Regions from separate parts of the Vibrio sp. 1580 genome, predicted to be linked through region 1. Evidence: riboswitches for the same ligand, from Rfam matches in the RefSeq annotation. Region 1 holds a riboswitch; the other holds the start of a gene.

Region 1 (8,864 bases):
TCCTGCCACCAACGCCAGCAAGGTTGACTTCCCTGCCCCACTTGGTCCCATCAGCGATACAATCTGTCCTTGCTCAATCGTTAAGTCAAAACGAAACAGTTCACGTTGGTAGGTGTACTGCACATCATCCAACACTAACATTACGCTCTCTCCTTCGTTTTCAATACTTTCTCAATCAAGGCAAAACAGCCCACACTCAACAACAATAGGGTCACCGATACCACCGCAGCTGCGTCCATCTGATAACTGCCAAGCAACTGGAACAAATACAGAGGTAAGGTACGAAACTCTTGTCCACCAAACAGTGCTATGGCACTTAAATCCCCTATTGCAAACATAAAGCTGATCGCAAACGCATGTGCAAACGGCTTGCGTAGCGCCTGCCACTCCACCACTTTAAACCGTTGCCAGCCACGCATGCCTAAGCTGGCACATACATACTGATACTGTTGTTCAATGTGCAGCATTGGCTGCGCTAGCGTTTTGATCACGTAAGGCAAAGCCATCAAACCGTTCACCAAAATCACGACAAAAAATGCCAAGCTAAAAACATCGGTAAATGCGCGCAGTAGTAAGAATAAACCGGTGCTAATCACCAGACCTGGAGTCACCAAAATAACGGTGCCGATTAACTCAATCTGATCGGCTCGCGTGTTTTTGTACTGCAACCGCCAACGGCGACTGGTCAATAGTATGGACACCCCTGCAGCGACCGCAAGCGCGCTAGCGACACAGGCGACTTTGAGGGAGTTCAATAGCGCAGACCAAAAACGCTCATCGGTTAATACTGTCCAAACTTGTTGGTTGATGCCACTCAGTAACACCATCAATAACGGCGGTATTACCAGTAAAAAGGCACCTATGATCCAAAAGCTATCCCAAGCTTTTGACCACCCATGATCCTTCGTTAAATATTGCTGTACCGATGTGCTTCCAGCACTGATAGAAACAGGCCTTGTTAACTTCTGCACTCCAATAGCAAGCAGTCCACATAACAGCATCTGCCACAGCGCCAATAACGCCCCAGCTTGTAAATCAAAATCAAACTTAATCGCTTGGTAAATGGCCAATTCAATGGTGGTGGATTTTGGCCCGCCCCCCAATGCCATTACAGTGGCAAAACTGGTAAAGCACAACATAAACACCAACCCACAAACGTGGGGAAGCTGCTGCCTTAAACGCGGCCATTCTACCCAGCGAAACTTATCCCAATGGCTCATCCCAAGATGCGCGCAAAGCTTATGCTGCTCGGCAGGAATAGACTCCAAGGCTTGCAGAAGCAATCGTGCCGCGTAAGGTAAATTAAAGAACACATGGGCGAGTAAAATGCCGTTCAAACCGTAAATAGAGAATGGCAGTTTAGTGTCGAAACTTTGCAACCACTGCGCCAACAAACCACTGTTGCCATAAATCGCTAACAGCCCAAAAACACCAACCAAAACCGGCAAAACCAGTGTCGATGCAAACAGCTTAAGCAGTAATGATTTACCAATAAATTGGCGACGCGAAAGTGCGTGCGCTACTGGAATGGCAAAGCCAACACTGAGCAATGTGGAAAGAAACGCTTGGTAGAAACTGAACTTGGTGACATGTTGATAGTACGGGTCGCCCCATACCACAGACACATCAAGTGAAGGGGCTTGAACAATCAAAGCACCTAGGGCAGAAATAACAAAGGTCGCGATGATCATCGCGACCCCTAAACCTATTTTTGGAACAGAATTCAAAGGTAAAACCTATCTCATTCAGATGAGGATGGAAACGTCAGCTAAAACGTCAATGCGCTTTGCCATTCGCGAATCCAAGACTTACGCATTTTTGCCACTTCATCAGCACTAAAGCTCAACGACTTGCTTGGAACACTCAAAGTTTCAAAACCTTTAGGTAACTCAACGTCAGTGACTGGGTACATCCAGTTACCCGTTGGCATCGCCGATTGGAACTCATCACTTAAAATGAAACTCATAAATTGATCAGCAAGTTCTGAATTTTTTGCCCCTTTCACTTTGGCGGCTACTTCAACTTGCATGTAGTGGCCTTCAGCAAAATTCGCCGTAGCAAACTTCGAATCGTTTTCCGCAATTAAGTGGTACGCAGGTGAAGTGGTGTAAGAAAGCACTAAATCGGACTCACCATTGAGGAACATAGAATACGCCTCAGACCAACCTTTCGTGACCGTTACGGTTTTGCTCGCTAGCTTCTGCCACGCTTGCGTCACATCGTCGCCATAAATAGATTTCATCCATAGCATTAAGCCTTGGCCCGGCGTTGAAGTCCGCGGATCTTGGTAAATCACTTTCAGATCGTTGCGCGTTTCCACCAGCTCTTTCATGCTTTTCGGCGGATTAGCCAGTTTCTCTTTGTTGTACACAAACGCGAAGTAGCCGTAATCGTACGGTACAAACGTCGTGTCACTCCAACCGTTTGGTAACACTGTGTTAGCCGTATCCACATTGTGCTCGGCAAGCAGATCGGTTTTCTTCGCTTCTGCCATCAGATTGTTATCCAAACCTAATACGATGTCCGCTTTGCTATTACCGCCTTCAAGACGAAGACGATTCAGAATCGACACACCATCGTCCAACGCTACGAAGTTAACGTCACAGCCACATTTTGCTTCAAAAGCTTGCTCGATTTTAGGACCCGGCCCCCAATCTGCGGCAAAAGAGTCGTAGGTATAGATGGTTAATGTGTTTTCAGCGGCAAACGCTGAAGTAGAAGTGATTGCAGCTAAGGCAATCAGATTTAGAGTGGGTTTCACTGCTCGCTCTCCATGAGTATTTCAGAGAAATAAGTTGAGCGGCACAGGGTTTGAGGCGGCTATTAAGGACTTCCAATATCCAGACTCAATTCCTACGCCAGCATTATCTGGTTCAGGTAATACGGGTCCCTAGTTAAACACTTAGGTCTCAGCGCCCCAATGCATTGATTGACTCAATGCTAAATGGGTTTGCTCCCCGATGAGTTGGATGGATTGTAAAGGTATTTGAGTGGTTACACAATCAGCTCACGATCGCTGGTCATAACCCCAACGAGGCACCAAACCTTGCTCAATACCTAAGTGGTCAAGAATTCTCGCCACCATAAAATCCACTAAGTCTTCAATACTCTTTGGCTGATGATAGAAGCCTGGAGCTGCTGGCATGATGGTGACGCCCATTTGCGACAGTTTGTGCATGTTCTCCAGATGTAGCGTTGAAAATGGTGTTTCGCGAACCACGAGCAACAGCTGCCCGCGCTCTTTCATTACCACATCAGCGGCCCGCTCGATCAAGTTATCTGACATACCATGCGCAATCGCTGCAACGCTTCCCGCAGAACATGGGCAAACCACCATTTGCTTTGGTGCAGCAGAACCAGACGCAACCGGTGAGAACCAGTCATCTTTACCGCAAACGGTGATGTTATCGGGATTGCAGTTCAGGTGCTCTACCAATGCTTGCTGCGCCGCTTCTGGGCCACTTGGTAGCTTAAGATTATGCTCGGTTGCCATCACAACACGAGCCGCCGAAGAAATCAGAACGTAGACATGATAATCCGCCGCAACCAAGCATTCTAAAAGACGAAGGCCGTAGGGAGCACCAGAAGCACCCGTTAATGCCAACGTGATGGCTTTTTTATGAGAGGGTTGTGTTTTGTTTTGCATATCAATCAGGCTTTTTGTTTTAACTGCTCAAGAAGTTTTCCGTGAATACCACCAAAGCCACCGTTGCTCATGACTAGAATTTGGTCACCTGGTCGCGCACGTTCGACGATCTTGGCTACAAAGTTATCTATATCCGCATCGACAAACGCTGGCTGTGTGCATTGGTCGGCAATGTCTTGCACAGACCACTCGATATTATCTGGCTGGAACAAGAAGACTTCATCTGCACTGTGTAGTGACTCTGCAAGTGTGTTTTTGTGTACACCTCGCTTCATGGTGGCAGACCGCGGCTCTAACACAGCAAGGATGCGTTTTTCACCTACCTTGTTACGCAAACCACCGACAGTAAGTTCAATTGCCGTTGGGTGATGCGCAAAATCATCGTAAACCGTCACACCTTGTTCTTCACCTTTCAGCTCTAAACGGCGCTTGGTATTGATGAAACGCCCTAATGCCTGGCAAGCAAGATCCGGAGTGACTCCAACATGTCGTGCAGCAGCGATTGCCATCAGCGCATTATCCACATTGTGGTCACCCACCAAATTCCATTCGACGGTACCAACCTTCTCGCCTTGCAACGCAACGTCAAATTTTGAGCCATCAAGCACTAATTTGTGCGCTTGCCAGTCACCATTCTCACCAGAGAACTGTTTTTCAGTCCAGCAGCCACGCTCTAATACATCCGCTAACGCTTGATCTTTCCTCGGCGCTAAGATCAATCCATTGCCCGGTACAGTTCGCACTAAATGATGGAATTGGCGCTTGATCGCTTCTAGATCATCGAAGATATCAGCATGATCGAACTCAAGGTTATTCATGATTAAAGTGCGAGGATGGTAATGCACAAACTTAGAACGCTTATCGAAAAAAGCACTGTCATATTCGTCGGCTTCAACGACAAAAAACATGCTTTCACCCAAACGAGCAGACACTCCGAAGTTACCGAGTACCCCACCGACTAAGAAACCCGGTTGATAACCACAATCTTCAAGTATCCAGGCAAGCATGCTCGACGTGGTCGTTTTCCCATGTGTACCCGATACCGCCAATACCCAACGATCATGCAGCAAAAACTCGTTGAGCCACTGCGGGCCAGAGGTGTAACGCATGTTAGTGTTGAGCACATGCTCGACACAAGGGTTGCCACGGCTCATCGCATTACCAATCACCACAAGATCTGGTTGAGGGTCGAGTTGAGACGGGTCAAAGCCTTCAATAATTTCAATACCTTGAGACTCAAGCAGTGTGCTCATTGGCGGATAAACGTTGGCATCAGAACCAGTGACTTTATGTCCTAATTGGCGCGCTAGAATCGCTGCGCCGCCCATAAATGTGCCACAGATACCCAAGATATGAATGTGCATAAACTAAACCTTGTAATGCGTTTTTTAATGCTTTCATTATCGCGATTACCGCCTGAAAAGCGAGTGACTTTAGCCTTCTTCTTGCAGTCCCTTTCACAAATATGACAAGGTTGAACACAGACTGTACAACCTCTTGCTTACTGATGAATCCCTCAAACAAGTCTACAAATAAATTGAGATCTCAAACAGTTACTTCATTACCATTAAAAAGATCTGCGACTTAAACTTACATCCAGCGCAATCGTTTAACATCCATAAAGAGATGCTCACTTGCGCACTACCCCCAATGAAATGAAAATGTAAGGATTAACCATGTCAGGACTGCGCACCCTAGGCGAGTTCATTGTCGAAAAACAAGCGGATTTCCCCCACGCTAGCGGTGATCTATCATCCCTTTTAGCCTCCATTCGTTTAGCTGCAAAAATCGTTAACCGCGAAATCAACGCAGCGGGTCTCGGTGATATCACTGGTGCTGTAGGCACGGAAAATGTCCAAGGTGAAGATCAGCAAAAGCTCGATGTTTACGCGAACGATAAGTTCAAAGCCGCGCTTGAAGCTCGTGATCAAGTGTGTGGCGTTGCCAGTGAAGAAGAAGACGAAGCAGTTGCGTTCAATAAAGAACTCAACCAAAACGCCAAATATGTAGTACTGATGGACCCACTTGATGGTTCTTCTAACATCGATGTGAACGTCTCTGTTGGTACTATCTTCTCGATTTACCGTCGTGTTTCTCCAATCGGTACTCCACCAACTGAAGAAGACTTCCTACAACCTGGTCACAAACAAGTGGCTGCGGGCTACGTAATTTACGGCTCCTCCACCATGTTGGTATACACAACTGGTAACGGCGTAAACGGCTTTACTTACGACCCATCTATCGGCAGCTTCTGTCTTTCTCATGAAAACATGATGATTCCTGATGATGGTAAGATCTACTCCATCAACGAAGGTAATTACATTCGTTTCCCTCAAGGGGTGAAGAAGTACATCAAGTACTGCCAAGAAAACGTGCCAGAAGACGGTCGCCCATACACTTCTCGCTACATTGGCTCGCTGGTTGCTGATTTCCACCGCAACCTACTGAAAGGTGGTATCTACCTTTACCCAAGCACACAAAGCCACCCACAAGGCAAGCTACGCCTGCTTTACGAATGTAACCCTATGGCATTCCTCATTGAGCAAGCTGGCGGCATTGCATCGGACGGCGTGAATCGCATTATGGACATCAAGCCTACTGAGTTGCACCAGCGTGTACCTTTCTTTGTGGGTTCGAAGAACATGGTTCGCAAAGTTGAAGAGTTCCTTGAACTGCACCGCGACGAAGAATAATTTCAGACCTTTGTCCAACGCGGCAGGTGTTTACCTGCCGCGTTTTTGTCGCTAAAGTGAAACGCGAATTTATCATCAGATGAAGCCGCTTTTGTGTGACTCATCGTTAATGAAAAGGAATATTCTAATGAGCTTAAACCATGTACCAGCAGGCAAGTCGCTGCCTGAAGATATCTATGTCGTGATCGAAATTCCTGCAAATGCAGATCCAATCAAGTACGAAGTAGATAAAGACTCTGGTGCTGTATTTGTCGACCGTTTCATGTCTGCACCAATGTTCTACCCATGCAACTATGGCTACGTGAACAATACCCTGTCTCTTGATGGCGACCCAGTCGACGTATTGGTACCAACACCATACCCACTCATGCCAGGTTCAGTCATTCGCTGCCGTCCTGTTGGCGTTTTGAAGATGACAGATGAATCGGGTGAAGATGCAAAAGTGTTTGCGGTTCCCCACTCAAAAATCTCGAAAGAGTACGAGCACATCCAAGATGTGGACGATATCCCAGAACTACTGAAAGCGCAGATCACGCAATTCTTTGAGCGTTACAAAGAGCTTGAAGCAGGCAAATGGGTGAAAGTGGATGGTTGGGCAGATGTTGCTGCCGCCAAAGCTGAAATCCTAGAATCTTACGAGCGAGCTCAGAAAAAATAAGCATCACTGCTGATACAAAATTAACAAGAGCTGCTCTAGGGCAGCTCTTTTGCTTTCATCTTACCTGTGTCAACTAGATAGGTGCGCCTGCTGAAGACATTCGTCCAGCGTCGTAGTCATGTTGAAAGAAGGGGTCAACATCATCACAAATGCCAAAATACGGCCGCCCGATAACACCGAGCATATAAGCACTTTGCTCGCAATACTCTTGCTTGCCTTGCTGGTAACCCGCTTGATAAGCCATTATCAGTTCTGCCGTCGCATGGTTAACATCATCCAGCTTCGCAATTCGCTCCTCAGATAACTCCCGTAATCCATCTAAAGCTGACTGCTTACCAAACACTTGCCAATCGGTCACATTATTCGAAGTCGGTAGTGTTGTTTGTGCGCATGCAGCAAGAAGCAACGCCATTGATCCAATTACGAATGTTTTCATCGTGACTCCTTAGTGTTTAGCTCGTTGCTATTGATAATGTCAGTATAGCTCACACCTTTTGACACCAATCTCCGGAAGCGATTTCTTCGGTTAATTGCTCAGTATCTTGATATAAGTAGATCCAAGCTTGGCCAAACGGCGTGACGATGCTCTCTCGGCGATACTCCACTGGCACATCTTCTAACCTATCTAGCTCAGATAAGGTTTCACTGTCAATCAGGTACACCTCACCTTGAATCGAGCGTTGCCCATCAGACAACGCTGGATAAGGGCCTAAGTCATACATTGCAAATTGAGCATCCGTTTCATGTAAACCAAGAAACTGCGCCGAGCGCAAATACTGATGGTTGTACTCTCCCTTGCGTAACGTGCCGTAGACAAAAATCAAATGCTGCATAACCACTCCTTAGTCATGACTGTGTATGCTTAGGTTAAAGCACTTTAATCGAACTCAAACTGATAGAGTAGGTCAACGGCGCTATCTACACCAGATACCGCTTCTAAATACAAGTCTTGCATCAATCGGTAACGCACAGTGAACTCACCTAGGGAGTTAAAGATGCCGACACCATATTTCACCTGCAAACCTGGCAGAATATAACCACTCACCGTCACTTGCGAATCATCGCCCGACCCAGCAGTGTCCAGCTGTAAATCCTGTACGCCAAAGGCTTCACCGATTTCACCAACCACACGCCCACTCTTCGCCAAGCTTAAACCAATTAAGGTAGTAGTCATTGCATTACCACCGGCTTCACCATCAATATCTTGACCACGAAGTAGATAAGAAAGTGCATTGGCTTGGTTCATCGCGGGCTCTGAGAAAATTTCTATACTCGGATCAGATGCTGGGCCCGACACTTGTACCCCTGCAATGACATCATCTTGGGTATTGTCTGGATTACGAATCGCTTTGATAGACAAGTAAGGTTGATCTGGTGGACCATTCATCAGAATCTTACCTTCTTTAATCAATAAGTCCTGACCAAACGAACGATAAGAACCATCGACAACATTCACTTCACCAACGATGAACGGACCTTTGTCTTTTTGTGTCACGTTTAGGCTCCCTTTCAACCCACCTTTTAAGCCAAAAGCGGCAAGTTGGAAGTCATCACCAATTTTAATGTTGATGTTCGTTTCCACATCAAACGGCATCGCAGCCACATCGTCCACTGGCTGCAAGTTTTTATCGAGAATAACGGTATCACTCGATACGCCTACTGCACTTGGTGGAAGCTCTTCGACGACAATTCTTCCCCATGGCAAATTAATATCACCCTCAATTTTCGCAAGCTGAGGGGTCACATCTATTGTCATGTCAGGCTCAACTTTGATTTTTACCATTGGAGGCACATCAACATTGAGCTCTTTAGCAAATACACGCGCTTTAGTGCGCCAGTTCTGTAAGTCCTGCCAGTCGGCATCACC
Region 2 (5,292 bases), on a different contig from region 1:
TGTCGCAACGCGCGCATCTTTCACAACACGAACACCCAGAACTTGGCTTGAGCTTACTTTGTACTCATCCAGCTTTCCTTGGTTCGCTTTCAGAGAAAAGCTGCTGTTGCGGTTTACAATGACGTCCGCTTCTGCACCTTGGCGTTTTGCTTCTGATAGGACGTAATCAACCGCATTAAGAAGTTGTTGTTCTTGGCTCATTAGTTACCGCCTCCTACCAGAATATTATCGACTTTCAGCGTTGGCTGACCGACTGTTGTTGGCACTGAGCCACTCACGGAACCACACATGCCCGGCGCAAGCGCCATGTCCTTACCAACCATGCTGATTTCTTTCAACACTTTTGGACCTGTGCTGATCAGCGTTGCTGTTTTCAGAGGCTTGGTGATTTTGCCATTTTCAATGAGATAAGCTTCACGAACAGCAAAGTTAAACTCACCCGTGCCCGGTTGAACCGAGCCGCCGCCCATCTTCTTCGCATAGATGCCACGTTCGATGCCTGCCAGCATATCATCAAGTGAATGCTCGCCTTCTTCGATAAAGGTGTTACGCATACGCGAGGTTGGTGCGAACTTGTAGTTTTGACGACGACCAGAACCCGTTGGCTCGTAACCTGTCTTCATGCCACCCATTTTATCGACCATGAAGCTGGTTAGCTTACCGTCTTTGATCAATTGAGTGCGCTGAGTCTTCATACCTTCGTCATCAACATGAATCGAGCCCCATTCGTTGGTCATGGTGCCATCATCGACCGCATTCACTGCGGTGTGAGCAACCATTTCGCCCATCTTGTCGTGGAATACTGAAGCTTTCTTCGCAACTGAAGTGGTTTCTAGCAAGTGACCACATGCTTCATGGAAGATAACGCCGCCAAAGCCGTTACCAATCACCACCGGCATTTCACCCGATGGACAAGCATCTGCGCCAAGTTTTACTAACGCTTGCTGCGCGATAGTTTGACCTAGCTCTTTGGCATCAAGCTGTTCACTGAATTCCCAACCAGCAAGAGCGCCAGGACCTTCCATACCAGAAGACTGCTCATTACCTTTTTGCGCGACAGTGTTACCAGCAACACGAATGTAGTGGCGAGTATCGTCAACGTGTAGACCTTCTGAGTTGAAGATAGACACTTGTTGTTCACGCTGAAGCACGCTGCCAATAAACTGGCTGATATGCTCACTCTCAGCACGTGCGGCTTGGTCAACTTTCAATAGAAACGCGATTTTTGAATCTAGGTTAGCATCCTTACTTAGCGGCATGCGGCAACCATGTTGGATTGGGTAGCGGTTCAAATTCAAAGAACCCGCTGACGCGATTTGCTCACGCTTGTCTTTTGCAGCAAGCAGCGAGGTTACGCGCTTTAGTTCGGCTTCATCTGTGCTGTTGGTGTAACCGTAAAGCACCTTATGACCGAAAAAAAGACGAATACCGATACCAAAATCGATACCCGAGTTAACCTTATCCACTTCACCAGATGCGAGCTGGACAGTGTTGGTTTGGTGATGTTCAACGAATAGTTCAGCGAAATCAGCCCCCAAAAAGAGCGCATGATCGATCACTGACTTCGCTGTTACAGAATTAAGCATGAAGTCTCCTTGCTCGATGATCGTCTTAGCCATCCTAATTAACTGTGAAAAAGTTCAACAAAGTTAAATTGGCAACACGTTAAATTTTAACAGTTTTTTAACCTTGTTTTATGCTAATCCTTGCTTAACGAGACCACGATTATTTATTAAATATTCCAGGTTCTGCTCATTCACCAGAGCGTTGCACTAGTAAATTCCACCCAGCAAACCATTTAGGTGCTTACTTTATCACTCACCTCGCATAATTGAATACTCATTATAATTACGCTCAAAAAACGTATCCCTTCCGCAATGGTCCTGCTATCATCCGAACGAAATAGTCGGGGGGCCACACGACAAGTGTTGGCTGAGATCGAAATTCGAGACCCGTTGAACCTGATTCAGTTAGCACTGACGTAGGGAACTATGCACACTTTGCCTTTCGTCGCCCCTCTTAGGTAAGCGATAGCGATCGAAAAATCGATCTATCTGCAATGGTCAAGGTCAGTTCCTATACGTCTTGTAGTAGGAGCGACCATGACGCAGCAATCACAACCTCATTCACATCAAACGCCAGCCTTGCCTACCCCTATCGTATTGACCATCGCGGGCTCAGACAGTGGTGGCGGTGCAGGTATTCAAGCTGACATCAAAGCGATGTCCGCAACTGGTAGCTTTGCCTGCTCAGTGATTACCGCCATCACCTCACAAAACACTCAAGGCGTCTCTGCGATTTTCCCAATTCCTCTCGACCATGTAGAGAGTCAACTCGATGCGGTATTCACCGACCTCAACATCGTTGCAGTAAAAGTGGGCATGCTGGCCGATTCCAACATCATCAAAGTCGTTGCTGACAAAATTAAACAATACCAGCCAAAACACCTCGTGATTGACCCTGTAATGGTGGCCACCAGCGGCGATCTATTACTGGAACAGTCGGCAATCAGCACTTTAAAAGAAGAATTGATTCCGCTCGCAGACATCATTACCCCTAACCTACCCGAAGGCGCAGCATTGACGGGTAAGCCAATGCCTCAATCAGAATCTGAAATGAACGATATGATTACCGACCTTCGTGCGCTTGGCGCCAAAGCTATTCTGCTCAAAGGCGGTCACCTTGAAGAAAATGAAAACAGCAACGATCTGCTTATCATGCAAGACAGTGCCGAGTTAATTAGCGCCAAGCGATTTCCAACCAAAAACACCCATGGCACAGGCTGTACACTTTCTTCCGCCATTGCGTCTTATCTTGGCCAAGGCAACAACCTACACAAAGCGGTGCACCTGGGTAAGCAGTACATCAGCCAAGCTATCGCGCACGCTGATGAATTGGATGTAGGTAAAGGCCATGGCCCTGTGAACCACTTTTTTGCGGGTCATACTTATGTTCGCTAACGCGATTGGCATTCAGCTTTCCGATGCTAGTCTGCGATACAAAGACAGCCAAACACCAACGCTAGCAGGGTTGAGTATGACTATTCCTGCTAATCAATGGACAGTGTTACTTGGTCGCAGTGGCTGCGGAAAAACGACGATCCTTCGTTATCTAGCGGGTTTGTTAGACGACAAAGTCGAATGGCATGGCGAGTTAACGACCACGGATGGCATCACCTTACACAAGCGTATTGCCTACATGGCGCAGCAAGACTTGTTGCTGCCGTGGTTGAATGTGTTAGACAACGTCTGCCTCAGTTCTCGATTTTCTCAAGAGCAAGCACCAGAACAAAATAAACAACGTGCACTGACTTTACTCAGCCAAGTGGGACTCGCCGATTACCCGGATGCTAAGCCAGCTCAGCTCTCTGGCGGCATGAGACAACGTGTTGCCCTTGCTCGCACTCTGATGCAAGACAAGCCTCTGGTTCTGATGGATGAGCCTTTCTCTGCGTTGGACGCGGTTACTCGCCATAAGTTGCAAACCTTGTCTGCCGAGTTACTGAAAGATAAAACCGTTGTTCTTATTACCCACGACCCACAAGAAGCGGTGCGATTAGCTCACCAACTCTATGTACTGCAAGGCACGCCTGCGCAAGCTCAGCACTTGGTTGTTCCGGATTCCAAGCCACCACGAGTTCTCGATGGAGAGTGCGCCGCGCTTCAACAAGCGATTTTGGATCAATTGGAGAAAGACTATGAGTGATATGACTCAGTACAACTCCGTTTCGGCACGTATTGGTAAAAAAGAACGCGTGACCCATCCAGCTCTGCGCTTGGTAATCAGCACAGCGGTGATCTTGGGATTGTGGCAGTTGGTTGTGGTGGTATTCGACATGCCAGGCTTCATCTTACCTTCACCAATTGAAGTGCTGGATAGATTGGTCACTCGTTACGATGTCTTGCTCAAACATACTTGGGTTACCGCGCAAGAGATCTTACTTGGCTTGGCGCTTGGATTATCGATGGGTTTGCTGTTCGCATTGCAAATGCTGATGTTCGAGCCGCTGAAGCGTTGGTTATTGCCTATTCTGATTGCTAGCCAAGCGATCCCTGTGTTCGCCATCGCGCCAGTGCTCATGCTTTGGCTGGGTTACGGTATTGCATCGAAAGTCGTCATGGCAGCGATCATCATCTTTTTCCCCATCACGACATGTTGCTATGACGGCTTACGCAATACACCAACAGGTTACCTCGATCTTGCCAAGACCATGGGCGCGTCTAAATGGCAGCTACTTCGTCATATTCAATTGCCAGCCGCCCTACCAACTTTAGCCTCAGGTATTCGTGTTGCCGTCGTTATTGCGCCAATTGGAGCAGTGGTCGGTGAGTGGGTAGGTTCAAGTGAAGGCTTGGGTTATCTGATGCTCCAAGCCAACGCTCGCATGATCATTGATGAGATGTTTGCGGCGCTGTTTATCCTAGCCGTGCTGTCTATCTCACTCTACTTCATCACCGATAAATTATTGAAAAAAGCCATCCCTTGGGAAAGCAAATAATTACAGAAAATAACCAAAGAAAATTGGGAAAGAAAAGGAAGAACCCCGTGAATAAAAACAAACTTATGAGCGCTGCTGCTCTACTCGCTTCAGTGGTATCAACCAATGTGCTTGCAGCAGAAAAAGAGATGACACTGATGTTGGATTGGTTCGTCAACCCAAATCATGGTCCTATCGTGATTGCCAAAGAGCGTGGTTACTTCAAAGAACAAGGTTTGAAGGTCAACATTCAAGAGCCGGCAGATCCAAGCACGCCACCTAAGTTGGTCGCGGCGGGTAAAGTCGACATGGCGATTTCTTACCAACCAAGCCTAACTATCGATGTCGCGGCGGGTTTGCCACTAATCCGCTCTGCGACTTTGATTGCTACGCCACTCAACACGTTGATGGTGCTGGATAACGGTAAGAATGAAAACCTTGGCGACTTGAAAGGCAAGAAGATCGGTATTGCGATCGCAGGCAACGAAGAAGCGACAATCGGCACCATGCTAGCGCAAGAAAACGTGAAGTTTTCTGACGTACAAATCATCAACGTAGGTTGGGCGCTGTCTTCGTCTCTTGCGTCTGGCAAGGTGGATGCGATTTGGGGCGGTCTACGTAACTTCGAAACCAACCAACTGGCACTAGAAGGTTATAAAGCTAAGGCCTTCTTCCCTGAAGAACACGGCGTGCCAGCGTATGACGAGTTAGTCTTCGTAGCCAATGCAAAAAACTACGACAAAGAAGCCATCAAGGCATTCAACAAAGCACTAGAGCAAGCGACCACTTACATCGTTAACCATCCAAAAGAGTCG

The links. Region 1 has a riboswitch for thiamine pyrophosphate ahead of thiB (thiamine ABC transporter substrate binding subunit). Riboswitches for the same ligand answer to the same signal wherever they lie in the genome.
Region 2: another riboswitch for thiamine pyrophosphate. It lies ahead of thiD (bifunctional hydroxymethylpyrimidine kinase/phosphomethylpyrimidine kinase); the one in region 1 lies ahead of thiB (thiamine ABC transporter substrate binding subunit).

Annotation. Positions count from the first base shown of each region.
Region 1 is NZ_JAWOVT010000006.1:63,245-72,108, forward strand. It holds gene thiQ (thiamine ABC transporter ATP-binding protein) at 1-141, opposite strand, end outside; gene thiP (thiamine/thiamine pyrophosphate ABC transporter permease ThiP) at 141-1,727, opposite strand; gene thiB (thiamine ABC transporter substrate binding subunit) at 1,769-2,761, opposite strand; TPP riboswitch at 2,834-2,970, opposite strand; gene R7093_RS11225 (flavin prenyltransferase UbiX) at 3,008-3,646, opposite strand; gene mpl (UDP-N-acetylmuramate:L-alanyl-gamma-D-glutamyl-meso-diaminopimelate ligase) at 3,652-5,010, opposite strand; gene fbp (class 1 fructose-bisphosphatase) at 5,323-6,339, shown strand; gene ppa (inorganic diphosphatase) at 6,467-6,997, shown strand; gene R7093_RS11245 (DUF2799 domain-containing protein) at 7,071-7,433, opposite strand; gene R7093_RS11250 (gamma-glutamylcyclotransferase) at 7,483-7,830, opposite strand; gene R7093_RS11255 (translocation/assembly module TamB domain-containing protein) at 7,875-8,864, opposite strand, start outside.
Region 2 is NZ_JAWOVT010000003.1:3,032-8,323, forward strand. It holds gene R7093_RS05315 (TldD/PmbA family protein) at 1-201, opposite strand, end outside; gene R7093_RS05320 (TldD/PmbA family protein) at 201-1,586, opposite strand; TPP riboswitch at 1,898-2,005, shown strand; gene thiD (bifunctional hydroxymethylpyrimidine kinase/phosphomethylpyrimidine kinase) at 2,103-2,960, shown strand; gene R7093_RS05330 (ABC transporter ATP-binding protein) at 2,950-3,705, shown strand; gene R7093_RS05335 (ABC transporter permease) at 3,698-4,498, shown strand; gene R7093_RS05340 (ABC transporter substrate-binding protein) at 4,546-5,292, shown strand, end outside.